One region of the Acidovorax sp. 107 genome, then DNA from elsewhere that is predicted to be linked to it. Evidence: predicted binding sites of a transcription regulator. Region 1 holds the regulator's gene; each other region holds the start of a gene.
The links. The regulator sigma-54, encoded in region 1, starts transcription at its own class of promoters, with help from an activator protein. The targets are predictions, from matches to a motif close to TGGCANGNAANCTGCTTT.
Positions count from the first base shown of each region.

Region 2: C8C99_RS09635 (BMP family protein) is a predicted target of sigma-54. The motif match lies at 1,211-1,228, and genes of this name have one in related genera.
Region 3: nirB (nitrite reductase large subunit NirB) is a predicted target of sigma-54. The motif match lies at 1,096-1,113, and genes of this name have one in related genera.

Region 1 covers NZ_QBTZ01000001.1:2,807,792-2,810,058, reverse strand. The annotation lists gene lptB (LPS export ABC transporter ATP-binding protein) at 1-442, shown strand, start outside; gene C8C99_RS13180 (RNA polymerase factor sigma-54) at 442-2,031, shown strand; gene C8C99_RS13175 (thioesterase family protein) at 2,112-2,267, shown strand, end outside.
Region 2 covers NZ_QBTZ01000001.1:2,040,294-2,042,560, reverse strand. The annotation lists gene C8C99_RS09635 (BMP family protein) at 152-1,162, opposite strand; gene upp (uracil phosphoribosyltransferase) at 1,386-2,015, opposite strand; gene C8C99_RS09625 (threo-3-hydroxy-L-aspartate ammonia-lyase) at 2,099-2,267, opposite strand, start outside.
Region 3 covers NZ_QBTZ01000001.1:726,636-728,902, reverse strand. The annotation lists gene C8C99_RS03435 (bifunctional protein-serine/threonine kinase/phosphatase) at 1-999, opposite strand, end outside; gene nirB (nitrite reductase large subunit NirB) at 1,287-2,267, shown strand, end outside.

The DNA of each region.
Region 1 (2,267 bases):
CGCCGTGCTGGAACTGCAGCGCGCCGATGACGGCCAGCCGCTGTCGCGCGATGCCATCGAAGAGCGCCTGACAGCCCTGCTGCAGGAGCTGCGCGTGGACCACCTGCGTGCCTCGCCCGCCCTGGCGCTGTCGGGCGGCGAGCGCCGCCGCGTCGAGATTGCCCGCGCCCTGGCCACCCAGCCACGTTTCATCCTGCTGGACGAACCCTTCGCCGGTATCGACCCCATCGCCGTGATCGAGATCCAGCGCATCATCGGCTTCCTGAAGGCGCGGGGCATCGGTGTGCTCATCACCGACCACAACGTGCGCGAGACGCTGGGCATCTGCGACCACGCCTTCATCATCAGCGACGGCCGCGTACTGGCCCAGGGCACGCCCTCCGAGATCGTGGACAACGCCGAAGTGCGCCGGGTGTACCTGGGCGAGCATTTCCGCATGTGATGAAGCCTGGACTGTCGCTGCGCGTCTCGCAGCACCTTGCATTGACCCCTCAGCTCCAGCAGTCCATCCGGCTGCTGCAGTTGTCCACGCTCGAACTGTCGCAGGAAGTCGAGCAGATGCTCGACGAAAACCCGTTCCTCGAACGCAATGCCGACGAAGCCCCGCGTGAGGAGTTTGGCCTGGAAGCCGCCGACACGCCCGCACAGGCCGACGACTACAGTGCCGATGATGCTATGTTTTCAGGAGCTGCCAGCGCAAGCAGCACCAGCACTGAAAGCCAAAATGATGCTGAAATCTCCGGTGGAGGCACCGACGAGCCCGACTGGAGCGGCGACGGCACCGTCGAGATGGTGCCCAATGATGCCGAGTGGGGCGGCGACGCCCCCGCCCGCACCCATAACGGCGCCGAGGGCGACGAGGCCGACGCCACCGAACTGGCGCGCTCGCACGAATCGCTCACGGCCTTCCTGCACCGCCAGGCGCTGTCGCTGCGGCTGTCTGACGTGGACACGGCCGCACTGCGTTTTCTCATCGAATCGCTGAACGACGACGGTTACCTGGAAGAGCCTCTCGAAGAGCTGGCGATCAGCCTCGCCGGGCCCGACGACCTGGAGCAGATCGAAGAACTGGTACATCGCTTCACGGTGGCCCAAAGGCTGCTGCAAAGCCTGGAGCCTGTGGGCGTCGGCGCGCGCAACCTGGCCGAATGCCTGACGCTGCAGCTCACCGCCCTGGCGGCCGACGAAGACAGCGATGCCGACCCCGACGCCGTGCAGACCGCGCTGCGCATCTGCCAGCAGCCGCTGGAGATGCTGGCCCGCCGCGACATCCGCCGCCTGACGCAGCTGTGTGGCGATGGCGAGGAGCGCACGCGCGCCGCCATGGCCCTGATCGCCCGCTTGGAGCCGCGCCCTGGCCGCCGTTTTGCCGATGTTGAGCGCAACATCATCATTCCCGACGTCATCGTGCGCAAAGCCGGGCGTGCCAACGGCCGCGATGGCCAGCACAACTTCATCGTCAGCCTCAACCCCGATGTGATGCCCCGCCTGCGTGTGCACGACATCTACGCCGGCGCGCTGCGCGGTCACAAGGGCGGCGAGGGCCACCAGGGCATGCAGCAGCGCCTGCAGGAGGCGCGCTGGTTCATCAAGAACATCCAGCAGCGTTTTGACACCATCCTGCGTGTCTCGCGCGCCATCGTCGAGCGGCAGAAGAACTTCTTCACCCACGGCGAGCTGGCCATGCGCCCGCTGGTGCTGCGCGACATCGCTGACGAACTGGGCCTGCACGAGTCCACCATCAGCCGCGTGACCACCGCCAAGTACATGGCCACGCCGATCGGCACCTACGAGCTGAAATACTTCTTTGGCTCCGGCCTGGGCACCGAAACGGGCGGCAATGCATCGAGCACGGCCGTGCGCGCACTGATCAAGCAGTTCGTGTCGGCGGAAAACCCGGCCAAGCCGCTGTCCGACAGCCAGATCGCCGAGATGCTCAAGGAGCAGGGCATCGAATGCGCCCGCCGCACCGTGGCCAAGTACCGCGAGGCGCTCAAGATCGCGCCGGCGAATTTGCGCAAGGCTTTGTAGACGCTCGGCAGGTGGCGCACTGCCCGCCAGCGCCGCCGTAGTCTTTTCTGTTGTTTCCGTATTACCCACCGCAGCCCACCATGGCCCGCATCGTCTTCGACCTCCCCGCGCACTTCGGTTTTGCCACCGAGCTGCAGATCTACATCAGCCATGTGAACCAGGGCGGGCACCTGGACAACGCGCAGTTGCTCAGCCTGGTGTCCGAAGCGCGCGTGCGTTTCTTCCAGTCGCTGGGC
Region 2 (2,267 bases), 770 kb from region 1:
AGTATTTGCAACGCAGCAGATCGCCCGAGTCCGTAGATGCACACGGCGCGATGATTTGTGCAGAGCATCCCTAAGCGCTGTGTCGCAGGCAGTACTGCAAGTACGACAAGACACAGCAACAACGCCAGAAGTGTTTTGTCATCCACTCCCCTTACTTGGCCGTGGACTTGGGCTGGCTGTCGTCTACCTTGACGGTGAACTTGCCGGCCAGGATGTCGGCCTCCTTGGCCTTGACCTTGGCGACGATGTCGGCAGGCACCTTCTTCTCGAACGTGCCCAGGGGCGCGAGTTCGGAGCCCTTGTGCTTCATCATTGAATACGGGCCGTAGTCCTCGGCGGTGAACTTGCCGTCCTTGACCAGCTTGAGCGCGCGCTCAATGCTGGGCTCCATGTGCCACAGGGCCGATGCGACCACGGTGTCGGGGTACTGCTCTTGTGTGTTGATCACGTTGCCGATGGCGAGCTTGCCTTTTTCCTTGGCGGCGTCGCTCACACCGAAGCGCTCGGCATAGAGCACGTCAGCACCCTTGTCGATCATGGCGAAGGTGGCTTCCTTGGCCTTGGGTGGGTCAAACCAGCTGTTGATGAAGGTGATGGTGAACTCGACCTTGGGGTTGGTCTCTTTGGCGCCCGCCATGAAGGCGTGCATCAGGCGGTTGACTTCGGGGATGGGGAAGCCGCCCACCATACCGATCTTGTTGGTCTTGGTCATGCCGCCGGCCACCATGCCGCTGAGGTAGGCGGGTTCCTGGATGTAGTTGTCGAACACGCTGAAGTTGGGCGCCTGCGGCTTGCCGGAGGAGCCGAGCAGGAAGGACGTCTTGGGGAAGTCCTTGGCCACCTTGCGGGCGGCGGCTTCCACCGCAAAGGCTTCGCCCAGGATGAGTTGGTTGCCGCCGGTGGCGTACTCGCGCATCACGCGTTCGTAGTCGGCGTTGCTGACGTTTTCGCTGGCCTTGTATTCGATCTCGCCGCGTGCTTCGGCGGCCTTCAGGGCCTTGTGGATGCGGCTGACCCATTGCTGTTCAAAAGGCACCGTGTAGATCGCCGCGACCTTGATCTTGGACTGTGCCAGGGCCAGAGAGGGCGCCATCGCCATGGCGGCCGAGAGGGCCATGGAGGTGCAGAGCAGGCGTCCGGTAAAGATGCGGCGAGTGGTCATGGTGGGGTTCCTTCAGACAAGCGAACAAGGGGTTGAAGATGTCTTGGTGTAGCAAGGAGCGCGCCAGTCGGGCCCCAGGCTGCGGCAAACCGCTGGCAAGTCTGCCAGAGGAAAGCCACCAAGTGGTAAAAAATTGGCGGACAGAAGCGAGCGGCCATGAAAAAAGCCACCGCCGGGCGCAGGCGCCTCGGGGTGGCTGGTGCAGGCCGCAGGGGCTGTGCGCTTATTTGGTGCCAAAAATGCGGTCGCCCGCATCGCCCAGTCCCGGCAGGATGTAGCCGTGGTCGTTCAGCTCGCGGTCGATGGCGGCGGTGAAGATCGGCACGTCGGGGTGCGCCTTTTGCAGCGTGGCCACGCCTTCGGGCGCGGCCAGCAGACAGACGAACTTGATGGAGCGGGGGTTGAGCTTCTTGAGACGGTCCACGCAAGCGGCCGCCGAGTTGCCGGTGGCTAGCATGGGGTCCACCACGATGATGTCGCGCTCGTCCATTTCGGACGGCATCTTGAAGTAGTACTCCACGGGCTGCAGCGTGGCCGGGTCGCGGTACAGGCCGATGTGGCCCACACGCGCGCCGGGCACCACGTTGAGCATGCCGTCCAGAAAGCCGTTGCCCGCGCGCAGGATGGAGACCAGCACCAGCTTCTTGCCGTCGATCATCTTGCCGGTCATGGTTTCCAGCGGGGTTTCGATCTGCACGTCCTGCAGCGGCATGTCGCGCGTCACTTCGTACGCCATCAGCGTGGACAGCTCGCCCAGCAGGCGGCGAAAGCTGTTGGTGCTGGCGTCCTTCTTGCGCATCAGCGTGAGCTTGTGCTGGACGAGGGGGTGGGTGATGACGGTGACGTTGCTCATGGGGAACCTGAAAGGAGGAGGGCAGAGGCCTCGGTGCCGATGCACCGGCGCGCTCTACCGCGCGATGATTGAAAAAGTGGGGGCTAGTCTGCCAGAAACCGCGCCAGCCGCGACAAATCGACGTTGCCGCCGCTGATGAGGATGCCGACGCGCGCGCCATGGATGTCCACGTTGCCGTGCTGGGCCCCGGCAAAGGCCAGGGCGCCTGTGGGCTCGACCACGATCTTCATGCGCTCGGCAAAAAAGCGCAGG
Region 3 (2,267 bases), 2.1 Mb from region 1:
CCAGGTGGTAAGGCGCGCCAGGTGCACGGCCGCGTGGCCGGACTGCATGCGCCGGGCCACCCAGGCCTCATGCGCCAGGGTGGCGCGCTCTTGTGCGTCGTGCGCGCGAGCGGGCACCAGGGTCTTGAGCGCATACAACCGCTGGGTGGCCGGGTCGCGCACCTGGTAGATGCGGTGGATGCCGCTGTCGGCCACCAGCGCCGTCACCACCAAGCCATCCACCGGCTCACCCACCTTGAGCAGCGGCAGCACCGGCAGCTGCTGAGCCCGGCGCGACTCGTCCTGCAAGGTGGCCTCCAGCGCCCCCTGCACCCGCACCACCAGTGCGGTCACGTTGTCGGTGCTGCCCCGGCGCAGGGCTGCCCGCGTGATCTCCTCGCTCAGGGCCTGGGCACTCGCGTCCGCCTGCAGAAGCTGGCGCAGCTCGCGCTCGGGCAGGCTGCCGTGCACGCCGTCGGACAGCAGCACCAGCAGGTCGCCGCTGTGCAGTTCGCCCTGGCTGTAGTCCACCACCACATGGTCGTCCAGCCCCATGGCGCGGGTGAGCTGGTGCGCAAAGTCGCGCTGCGCCATCACATGGTCGGTGGTCAGCAGTTGCAGCCGGCCGCCCCGCAGCAGATAGGCGCGCGTGTCGCCCACATGGGCCAGCGTGTACGACTGGCCGCGCAGCACGATAGCGGTGAGCGTGGTCAGGCCCACGGCAGGCTGGCGGCGCCGGTTCATCGACGCGAGCCAGCCGTTGTGCGCGCTCAGGATGCGATCCAGAGCCACCGTGGTGTCCCAGGTGTCGGGCGTGGCGAAGTAGTCGTTCACCAGCGTGTTCACCGTGGTCTGGGCGGCTTCGCGCCCCTTGCCGCCGCTGCTCACGCCATCGGCAATGGCGGCAATGGCGCCACGCTCTCGGTCGCGCCCCTGCCCCAGCACCAGGGCTGCAAAGTCCTCGTTGACTTCGTTGCGCCCGGCCTGCGAGGTGTGGCCGATGTCCAGTTCAAAACTCATGCACCAGCCCCATGCAGATTCTGTGCCCAAGGTGGTGCATGCAGGCGCCGCCGCACGCAGAGCACGTGATGTCACCCCAGATCAGTGCACAAACCCTGGCACGGGCATTGCTTAACCAGAGCAACGGCCCAGCAGGGCCACGCAATTCAGCGGTGCAACGGCGCACCAAGGGGTTGTATGGACGAAGGCGTCCCCACATGCGGTTTCGATGGAACGTCGGAGCTGCATCGTGTGGACGCCTTTTTTGTTTTCTGCATCGCCCAGGCGATGGAACCGACGGAGTCACGATGAAAAAGCTCAAACTGGTGATGGTGGGGAACGGCATGGCCGGTGTGCGCACGCTGGAAGAGCTGCTCAAGATTGCCCCCGATCTGTATGACATCACGGTCTTCGGGGCCGAGCCGCACCCCAACTACAACCGCATTCTGCTGTCGCCCGTGCTGGCTGGCGAGCAGACCATCGACGAGATCATCCTCAACGACTGGCAGTGGTACGCCGACAACCACATCACGCTGCACACCGGCTTCACCGTGACCGACGTGGACCGCGTGCGCCGCGTGGTCACCGCCACCAGCAAGGACGGCGACGTGATCACCGCCGAGTACGACCGCCTCATCATGGCCACGGGCTCCAACCCGTTCATCCTGCCCGTGCCCGGCAAGGACCTCCAAGGCGTGCTGGCCTATCGCGACATTGCCGACACCCAGGCCATGATCGACGCCGCCGCCACCTACAAGCACGCCGTCGTCATCGGCGGCGGCCTGCTGGGCCTGGAGGCTGCCAACGGCCTGATGAAACGCGGCATGACCGTGAGCGTGGTGCACGTGATGCCCTCGCTGATGGAGCGCCAGCTCGATGACGTGGCGGGCAAGATGCTGCAAAAGTCGCTGGAAGACCGTGGCATGCGCTTTCTGATGGGCGCACAGACCCAGGAGCTGGTGGGCAACGCCGAGGGCCGCGTAGCCAGCGTCAAGTTCAAGGACGGCACCGAGGTGCCCGCCGACCTGGTGGTGATGGCCGTGGGCATCCGCCCCAACACCGCGCTGGCAGAAAAGATGCGCCTGCACGTGAACCGCGGCATCGTGGTGAGCGACACGCTGCAAACCACCACCGACGCCCGCATCTACGCGGTGGGCGAGTGCGCCGCACACCGGGGCATTGCCTATGGTCTGGTGGCCCCGCTGTTCGAGCAGGGCAAGGTACTGGCCAACCACTTGGCCGAGTTCGGCATCGGCCGCTACCAGGGTTCGCTCACGTCCACCAAGCTC